2 regions of the Nocardia sp. NPDC056564 genome follow, and region 1 is predicted to be linked to the other one. Evidence: riboswitches for the same ligand, from Rfam matches in the RefSeq annotation. Region 1 holds a riboswitch; the other holds the start of a gene.
The links. A riboswitch is a leader RNA that binds a small molecule or an ion and turns the genes downstream of it on or off. The one in region 1 is predicted to bind cobalamin.
Positions count from the first base shown of each region.

Region 2: linked by a shared signal. The riboswitch ahead of ACFQ9K_RS16255 (methylenetetrahydrofolate reductase) and the one ahead of ACFQ9K_RS36405 (CbtB-domain containing protein) in region 1 are both predicted to bind cobalamin.

Region 1 covers NZ_JBHTUR010000021.1:34,119-38,667, reverse strand. Annotated here, with positions in the region: gene ACFQ9K_RS36430 (hypothetical protein) at 1-59, opposite strand, end outside; gene ACFQ9K_RS36425 (carbonic anhydrase) at 182-805, opposite strand; gene ACFQ9K_RS36420 (A/G-specific adenine glycosylase) at 896-1,792, shown strand; gene ACFQ9K_RS36415 (alpha/beta fold hydrolase) at 1,809-2,582, opposite strand; gene mhuD (mycobilin-forming heme oxygenase MhuD) at 2,676-2,990, shown strand; cobalamin riboswitch at 3,069-3,224, shown strand; gene ACFQ9K_RS36405 (CbtB-domain containing protein) at 3,252-3,446, shown strand; gene ACFQ9K_RS36400 (CbtA family protein) at 3,437-4,249, shown strand; gene ACFQ9K_RS36395 (hypothetical protein) at 4,285-4,549, shown strand, end outside.
Region 2 covers NZ_JBHTUR010000005.1:334,884-339,432, reverse strand. Annotated here, with positions in the region: gene ACFQ9K_RS16260 (helix-turn-helix domain-containing protein) at 1-825, opposite strand, end outside; cobalamin riboswitch at 1,054-1,187, shown strand; gene ACFQ9K_RS16255 (methylenetetrahydrofolate reductase) at 1,322-2,323, shown strand; gene ACFQ9K_RS16250 (NADP-dependent oxidoreductase) at 2,386-3,387, opposite strand; gene ACFQ9K_RS16245 (MFS transporter) at 3,478-4,549, opposite strand, start outside.

The DNA.
Region 1 (4,549 bases):
GCCAATGCGCGTCGACGCCAATAGATCTCCGGTGGCAGCGGTCCATTCGGTTCCAGCACGCCTCAACGGTAAGGGCACGACCGGACGCAACGACTCATACGCCCGGCGTGTCGGTCCGGATTACGCGATCGTGGCGATCCAATTCCGGCCCGCACGCTGGGCTGACTCCGCTACCAACGGCTCAGGCGACCTCGCCGATGTTGCCGACGACACGCTGCAACTGCACTTTGCCCTCGGCGAGTTTGTATGTGACACAAGCGATCGCGCATTCGCCGGCCGCGACGCGCTGGGAGATGATCATCGAGCGTTGCATGAGCAGCCTGCTCGTCTCCACCACGTGCCTGGCCTCCATCTCGTCGACGGTGGACAGGCCCTCCCGGCGGCCGATCAGAATGGACGGCGTGACCCGCTCGACCACGCTGCGAATGAAGCCGCCCGGCACCTCGCCGCCGTCCAGCGCGTCGATGGTGGCCTTCACCGCGCCGCAGCTGTCGTGCCCGAGCACCACGATCAGCGGAACGTTCAGCACCTCCACCCCGTACTCGATCGACCCGAGCACCGAGCTGTCCACGACGTGGCCCGCGGTGCGCACCACGAACATGTCGCCGAGACCCTGGTCGAAGATCAACTCCGCGGCCACCCTGGAGTCACCGCAGCCGAAGAGGATCGCGGACGGGTGCTGGCCGCTGACGAGCTTGGCTCGGTCGGAGGCGCCCTGGCTAGGATGCTGCAGCGCACCGGAGACGAAGCGGTCGTTGCCTTCGCGCAAAGACTTCCAGGCAGAGACCGGATTTGAATCAGGCATACCGACCATTGTGCACAAGGCTGGGGTTACCAGCGAGTTCGTTTGGTTACAGGTCGGCAAATACCGGCTGGCGACACTAGGGCAGGAATCGTGAGGAAAGCACCGAACAACATCGATGCCGACGTGTTGCTCGACTGGTACGCGGAGACCGCGCGCGACCTGCCGTGGCGCCGCCGCGAGGTCACCGCGTGGCAGATCCTGATGAGCGAGATCATGTTGCAGCAGACCCCGGTGGTCCGGGTCGAGCCGATCTGGCGGGAGTGGGTAGCGCGCTGGCCGGTGCCCTCGGCGATGGCGGCCTCCTCGCAGGCCGAGGTGTTGCGCGCCTGGGGCAAACTCGGTTATCCGCGCCGGGCGCTGCGGTTGCACGAATGCGCGCGGGTGCTGGCCACCGAACACGGCGACGAGGTGCCCGCCGACGTGGACGTGCTGCTCGGCCTGCCGGGAATCGGGGCGTACACGGCACGGGCGGTCGCGTGTTTCGCCTACGGACAACGAGTTCCGGTGGTGGACACCAATGTTCGGCGGGTGGTCGCCAGGGCCGTACACGGGCGGGCAGAGGCCGGGAATCCGTCGTCGCGGGATCTGCCGGAGACCGAGGCCCTGCTGCCGCAGCAGATCGATCGCGCGGCGGTGTTCTCGGCCGCGCTGATGGAACTGGGCGCGACGGTGTGCACGGCGCGCACTCCGGACTGTTCGCGGTGTCCGCTGCCGAGCTGCGCCTGGGTCGCCGCGGGACGTCCGGTCTCCGAAATCGTCCGTCGCACACAGAAGTACGAGGGCACCGACCGGCAGGCACGGGGCAGGCTGCTCGACGTGCTCCGTGGTGCGACCGGCCCGGTCGAGCAGGTACGCCTCGACCTCGCCTGGCCCCGCGATCCGGGCCAGCGCGCCCGCGCCCTCGACTCGCTGCTGGTGGACGGGTTGATCGAGCAGACCGTGGACGGCCTGTTCGCCCTCGCCGGCGAGGGCGGCAACGCACCCTGACACGCGGCCGAATGTCCTAGTGCCGCCCGCTGTTCGGTGAACGCGGATCGGCGAGGACGCGCCGCAGGAACCGCTCGACCTCCGCCCGGTACCGCTGCGGCTGATCGTCGTGCACGAGATGGGCCGCGCCGGGAACGAGGACGTGCTCGGCATCGGGATGCGTCTCGGCCATCTGCCGCATCTGCCCGGGCGGGGTGATCGTGTGCTCGCCCTCGAGCAGCAACGCGGGCACCCGGATGGCGTGCCACTGCGGCCAGAAGTCGCGACTGCCCCACTCCTCGGAGATGTCCCGGAACGTCGCGACCGATCCGTGCAGCCGGTAGCCGTCCGGTCCGTGCTCGAACGAATTCAGGAAGTACCGCCCGGCGACCGGCCCGAAGAACCTCAGCACCGCGTTCGCGTCCGGGAACGGCTGCGGCCACGCCTCGATCATCGCCGCCCAGTCCGTCGCCGTCCGGCCGGTGAAGTCCGGGGCGATGTCCTCGATCACCAGCGCCCGCACCCGGCCCGGGTGCGTCGCGGCGAACACCCAGCCGTGCAGCGCGCCCATCGAGTGCCCGATCACCACCATCGGTTCGGTGATGCCCGCGGTCGCGGCGGCCAGATCGGCGACGAACGCCTCGGTGGTCAGCTCGTCCGGCGCGGGCCTGCCGTGCCCGGCCGCGTCGAAGGTGTAGACGTGGCCGTAGTCGCGCAGCCAGTCCAGCTGGTCGTGCCAGGTCCTGGCGCTGCCCATCAGTCCGTGCAACAGCAGGATCGGCTCGCCCGCTCCGCCTTCGTCATGCAACACCCCGCCGATTCTGCCGTTCCGGGGCGACCGGTGCGCACGACCCCCGATACGGCCCATACCTGGCACTCGCCCGCGGGTCGTATTGTCGAGCCCATGGCTGTTGTGAAGATCAACGCGATCGAGGTTCCCGAGGGCGCGGGCCCCGAACTGGAGAAGCGGTTCGCCCACCGGGCGCACGCGGTGGAGGGTTCGCCGGGTTTCCTCGGTTTCCAGTTGCTCCGGCCGGTCGCCGGAGACAACCGGTACTTCGTTGTCACCCAGTGGGATTCGGAAGAGTCGTTCGCCGCGTGGCGGGACGGCCCGGCCCGCGAGGCGCACGCGGGCGAGCGGCAGAAGCCGGTGTCCACCGGTGCGTCGCTGCTGGAATTCGAGGTCGTGCTGGACGTGGCGGCCAAGCCCGCGGGCTGACCTGACCACCCGCGCCGGGCGGGCCGGCCCGTCCGGCGACTCGCCCGACGCCGGGGCGCGACCGTGCTGGTCGTGTTGACGGCGGGTGCCTCCAGGTGTCACAGTTCGAATGACAAAACGCGAGGGTGATGCGGTAATTCGGTGAAATTCCGGAGCGGTCGCGCCACTGTGTTCCATGCACCGGGTCCCTGGGTGCCGGAAAGCCAGACACCGGCACCTTCGCAACCCATTCGACGGGACGCGCATCCCTAGGAGGACCGCATGGCTATCGTGCATTCGCCGAGCCGGGCAAACGAAACTCTGGCCACTGTGCTCGTCACAGTGGGTGTCGTTCTTCTCGCACTGCTCACGCTGTACCTGGTCGGCTTCGATCAGGGCGTCATCTCGCGCAGCGGGATGTACATGCACGAGTTGATGCACGATGGACGCCACCTGCTGGGGCTTCCGTGCCACTGAGTGCCGCACTCCCCTTGACCGGTTCGCTGAAGACTTTGCTCCTGCGCGGTCTGCTCGCCGGTCTCATCGCGGGTCTGCTGGCCGCGTCGGTCGGCTTCTTCGTCGGTGAACCGAAGATCAACGCCGCGATCGCCATCGAGGAAGCCAATTCCGCGGCGGCCGAGCACGCCCCCGGCGCGGAAGCGGAGGCGAGCGGCGGACATTCGCACGGCGACGAGGAAGAACCGCTGGTGAGCCGCACCGGGCAGAAGGCGGGACAGTTCCTCGCGCTCGGCCTGGCCGGTCTCGCGCTCGGCGCGATCTTCGCCGCGGTCGCGAACGTCGCCCGGCGCTACAGCACGCTGTCCGGGCCGAAGCTCGCGCTGGCGCTCGGGCTGGGCGGCTGGGCCGCGATCGTGGCGGTGCCGTTCTTCAAGTACCCGGCGAACCCGCCCGCGGTGGGCGATCCGGAGACGATCAATCAGCGCACCCTGCTCTGGGTGGCGGCGGTGCTGCTCGGCCTGGCGGCCGTCGGCATCGGCGTGTACGTCTACAAGGCGCTGCGCGGTCAGCTGAGCACCGTGCGGTTGATCGGCGGCGTGGCCGCGTTCGTTCTGGTCACCATCGTCGGTTACGTACTGCTGCCCGGCATCAACGAGGTCAAGGCGGACTTCCCGGCGACGCTGCTGTGGCAGTTCCGGGTGGCCTCGCTCGGCGAGACCGCCACGCTGTGGGCCTGCCTTGCCCTCGGCTTCGCCGCGCTCAGCGAATTCGCCGCGCGCGCTGATACTCCGGTACGAGAGTCGATCGCTACCGCGGGCTGATCCGCGTCCACGAGACGAAGGGCAGTGTCGGTGTCATGACCGGCACTGCCCTTTCTCTTTGGCCCGCACCGCTGCGTGCGGGCGCACCGGCGCAACCACCGCGCGCCGTCCTCGTCGCGTTCGTCGGCTTGGTGGTCGCGCTGCTGGCCGGCGTCGCCGAGGCCATCGAACAGGCCGCGCTGCTGCTGGAGCGCGACGAGGTCGACGTGGCCGGGCTGGCCACCGGACTCGCTGTGCGACTGGGGATCTACCTGGTCGTGCTCGTCGTCGCGATCCGGATGACGCACGGCGCCCGCTGGG
Region 2 (4,549 bases), on a different contig from region 1:
GGCCACCTGATCCATCACGTCGCGATAGACCTCGAGGTCTTCGCTGCGGTCGAGGTAGAACGCGCTGGTCAGTTGCTCGAGGTAGACGATGTCGGGCAGTTCCTGTTCGGCGAACCGGAGCAGGGTGAAGGAGCTGCCCGCGGCCGCGTGGACGCCCACGGAGAAGGGCAGTACCTGGATCGTCACTCCCTGCTTGTGCGACACCTGCACCAGATGCTCGATCTGCTCGCGCAGCACCTTCCGGCCGCCGATCGGCCGGTGCAGCACGGCCTCGTCCAGCACCGCCCACAGCCTGGGCCCGTCCGGCACGTCGAGGATCTCCTGACGCTTCGCGCGCAGCTCCACCCGCCGCGCCGCCTCGGCGTTCTGCTGGCTGACCTCGATGACCGCGTGCGTGTAGTCCTCGGTTTGCAGCAAACCCGGAACCAGTTGACCCTCAAAGGTTCTGATCGACTGGGCGGCGCCCTCGAGCCCGAGATAGGTCTCGAACCAGGGCGGCAGCAGGTCACTGTAGCGGTGCCACCAGCCGGGCTGATTGGCCTTGCGCGCCAGGTCGAGGAACATCTCGCGCTCATCGGGATCGGTGACGCCGTAGAGGGTCAGCAGATCCCGGATGTCGCGTTCCTTGTACCCGGTCCGGCCGAGCTCGAGCCGGCTGATCTTGGCGTGCGAACCACGGATGTGATTCCCGGCCGCGACCGGCGTGATGCCCTTCGCCTCGCGCAGCTTGCGCAGTTGGCCACCGATCGCGATGCGCAGAGCGGTCGGGCCGCGCTCGGCGACCCGCGCGTCGATCCCGGTGATCCGGACCGGTTCCGCGACCATGACCTCTACCCCGCTTCTCGATGACCATCCGCGGTGTCACGCTTATCTCGGTCCAGCACCACACCGCGTGCAACGATGATATCCTGCCCAGCGCAAACCGACCCGTGGTTTGATTTCGGCGCGTCACCACGCCACAGTGCCCCCTCGTCCTTGGTGATCCCAGAGGACTTCGCTATATTCGCGAGTGCAACTGGTTCGCCGGAGGCGGAGTCGAGGAGCCCCTGATCCGCGCGATGGCGTCGAATCGGTTTCGCGCGTGAGCGTGTGGCCGGTGAGAGGAACTCGGTGAAACTCCGGGACCGTACCCGAGTCCGGGTCGGCGCCCAAGAGCCCGCAGACCTGCCGATTGTGCCGGGTACACCGTATCCGGCGGTCGTCGCCTCGGGCATCGGTGCGACGCCGAGTAGACCCGGGCACGGGATTGATGCTTCGTGGGGCTCCTCGGCGGCGACTCGTTACCGGCGGCGGCCACTGGCCGCTGACCTGGAGTTCATCCATGCCTTCCATCCCCGGACGTGACCGTTCGAATCACGGGCTCCCTGCTCGAATCACACCGGCAGTCCCCGGCGTCCCCTCGGTCGTCGACAGCCTGCGCATCCACTCGGGGGCGCGGGTGCCGTTCTCGGTGGAGTTCAATCCGCCGCGCGACACCGCGGGCGAGGCGCGGCTGTGGCGCACGGTGCGGGAGTTCGAGCGCATGCATCCGGCGTTCGTCTCGATGACCTACGGCGCGGGCGGATCGACCAAGGACCGCACCGCCCGGATCACCGGACAGCTGGCGCAGCAGACCACCTTGCTGCCGGTCGCGCACCTGACGGCGGTCGGACACAGCATCGCCGAGCTGCGCGCGCTGGTCGGCTCGTACGCCGACTGCGGCATCCGCAATATTCTCGTGCTGCGCGGCGATCCGCCCGGCGATCCGCTCGGCGAGTGGCACAGGCATCCCGAGGGCGTCGAGTACGCCGAGGAGCTGGTGCGCATCGTGCGGGGTCTCGGCGACTTCAACGTCGGCGTCGCGTCGTTCCCGCAGGGACACCACCAGTCCCCCGACCTGGCTACCGATGCCCGGTTCCTGACCGCGAAACTCCGTGCCGGAGCGGACTATTCGATCACCCAGATGTTCTTCGAGGTGGATCACTATCTGCGCCTGCGCGATCGGGTCGCGGCCGCCGACGCCGAACAGGGCGCGAAGCCGATCATCCCGGAGCTGATGCCGATCACCTCCTTGCGCACCATCGCGCGCGCGGAGGAACTCAGCGGCCGCGCGTTGCCCGAGTCGATCATGCGGCGGCTACGCGCCGCCGCGGGCACCGGCGCCGAGGAGAATCGCGCCGCGGTGCGCGCGGCCGGCATCGAGATCGCCACCGAGATGGCGCAGCGCCTGATCGACGAGGGCGCGCCGTGCCTGCACTTCATCACGCTCAATTTCGCCAAGGCGACCACCGAGGTCCTCACCAACCTCGGCTACGAGGTCACGGCGGCCCCGCTCAGCGCCTGACGCCGCGGTCGAGCGAGACGGTCGATCACCCCGCGCGAGTCATCGGATTCCGTCATACGTACTCAGACGGCCAGCAGCAGCTTCCCGGTATTCGCGCCGGTGAACAGCATCTCGAGGGTCGTGCCGAACCGCTCGACTCCGCCCTCGACCACGTGCTCGCGCGGCTTGATCTTGCCCTCGGCCAGCCACTTCGAGATCTGGGTGACGGCCTCGCCGTAGCGGTCGGCGTAGTCGAACACGACGAACCCGGTCATGGACGCCCGGAAGACCAGCAGCGACATATAGCGGGACGGCCCCGGCGGCGGCTTGGCGGCGTTGTACGACGCGATCGCGCCGCTGATGACGATCCGGGCGCCCCGGTTCAAATTCGCCAGCGCGGCATCGAGAATCTCCCCGCCGACATTGTCGAAGAAGACATCGACCCCGCCGGGCGCGAGTTCGCGCAGCCGCCGCAGCACATTCTCGCTGCGGTAATCGATGGCCAGGTCGAAACCGAACTCCTCGGTCAGCATCCGGCACTTCTCCGGACCACCCGCGATGCCGATCACCGTGGCGCCCAACGCTTTAGCGATCTGTCCGGCGACACTGCCCACCGCGCCGGCCGCCGCGGAGATCAGCACGGTCTCCCCCGCCCGCACCTTCCCGACCTCGAGCAGGCCGAAATACGCTGTCATGCCGGTGATTCCGAGCGCACCGAGCCACGTCGCCGCCGACGCCACCCCGAGATCGACCCGCGCGACGCCAGTGCCGTCGCTGATCGCGTACTCGGTGACACCGAAGGTCCCGCTGACCGTCTCGCCCACGGCGAAGTCGGGATGCTCGGACTCGACCACGGTGCCGATATCCATCGACCGCATGACCTCGCCGATCCCGACCGGCGGAAGATAGGACCGCACATCGTTGAGCCAGCCACGCATCGCCGGATCGATCGAGATCAGCTCCACCTTCACCAGAATCTCGCCCGCCCCCACCCCGGGCAGCTCCTCGGTCACCACGCTCCACGTGTCCGCATCGGGCAGCCCCTGCGGCCGCTTCGCCAGCCGCACCTGTCGGGTCGTCGTCACACACGCTCCTTCGCCGAACGGAAATGAAGCCCACTGTAGTGGCGACCCCGCGCCCCACCCGACGATTCGGCCGTGCTCCTCGCGAGGCCGCTACCGAGACGCTTGCGAGCCGACGAACTCCGCCGCCTCCTCCTCGGACTGCGCGGAAGGCGCCGAGCCCCACATGTGCTTGCCGTTGGGTTCTTGCAGGAAGTAGACCGAGACCGCGCCGACTATGCCCGCGAGGATCAGGTAGTAGGCGGGCCAGTTCAGGTCGCCGGTGAGTCCGACGAGTGCGCCGACCACCACCGAAGTGGTGCCGGCGAACAGCGAGACCGCGACGTTGAACGCCACCGACAGGCCCGCGCCGCGCACCTTCGTCGGGAACAGCGACGGCAGGGTGGACGGCATCGTCGCGCTGAAGCAGATCAGCGTCAGTCCCATCATCAGCAGGCCGGCGAAGACGGCGAACGCATTGTCGGTGCGGACCAGCAGCACCATCGGGAACGCCAGCACGATCAGCCCCGCGATGCCGGTCCAGATGATCGGTTTGCGGCCGACCCGGTCGGAGATCAGGCCGATCACCGGAATGGTCAGCAGCGCGACGACCATCACCGCGATCTGCAACCACTGCGAGGTGGACGAGGACACCCCGCCGCCGGTCGCGTCGGGCACCGTCGAGGTGACATAGGTCGGCATGTACGAGGTCAGCATGTAGTTGGGGACGTTCCAGACCACCACCAACCCCATGCAGACCAGCACATACGGCCACAGCTTTGCCAGGATCTTGGCCTCGTCGCCGGTCTTGTTCGACTTCTCGCGCTCCTCGGATTCCTGCTCCAGCGCGGCGAAGGCCGGGGTGTCGGCCAAGCGCATGCGCAGGTAGACGCCGACCATACCGAGCGGCAGCGCGACGAAGAACGGCAACCGCCAGCCCCAGGCCAGCAACTGGTCGTGGCTCAGGGTGGCGTCGGCGAGCGTGACCACCAGCGCGCCGAGCAGATATCCGGTGAAGGTGCCGAATTCCAGCCAGCTGCCGAGGAATCCGCGCCGCCGGTCCGGCGCGTACTCGGCGATGAAGGTCATCGCGTTGCCGTATTCACCGCCGGTGGAAAAGCCCTGCAGCAACCGCGCGCACAGCAGCAGCATCGGCGCCCAGATGCCGATCGCGTTCTGGTCCGGG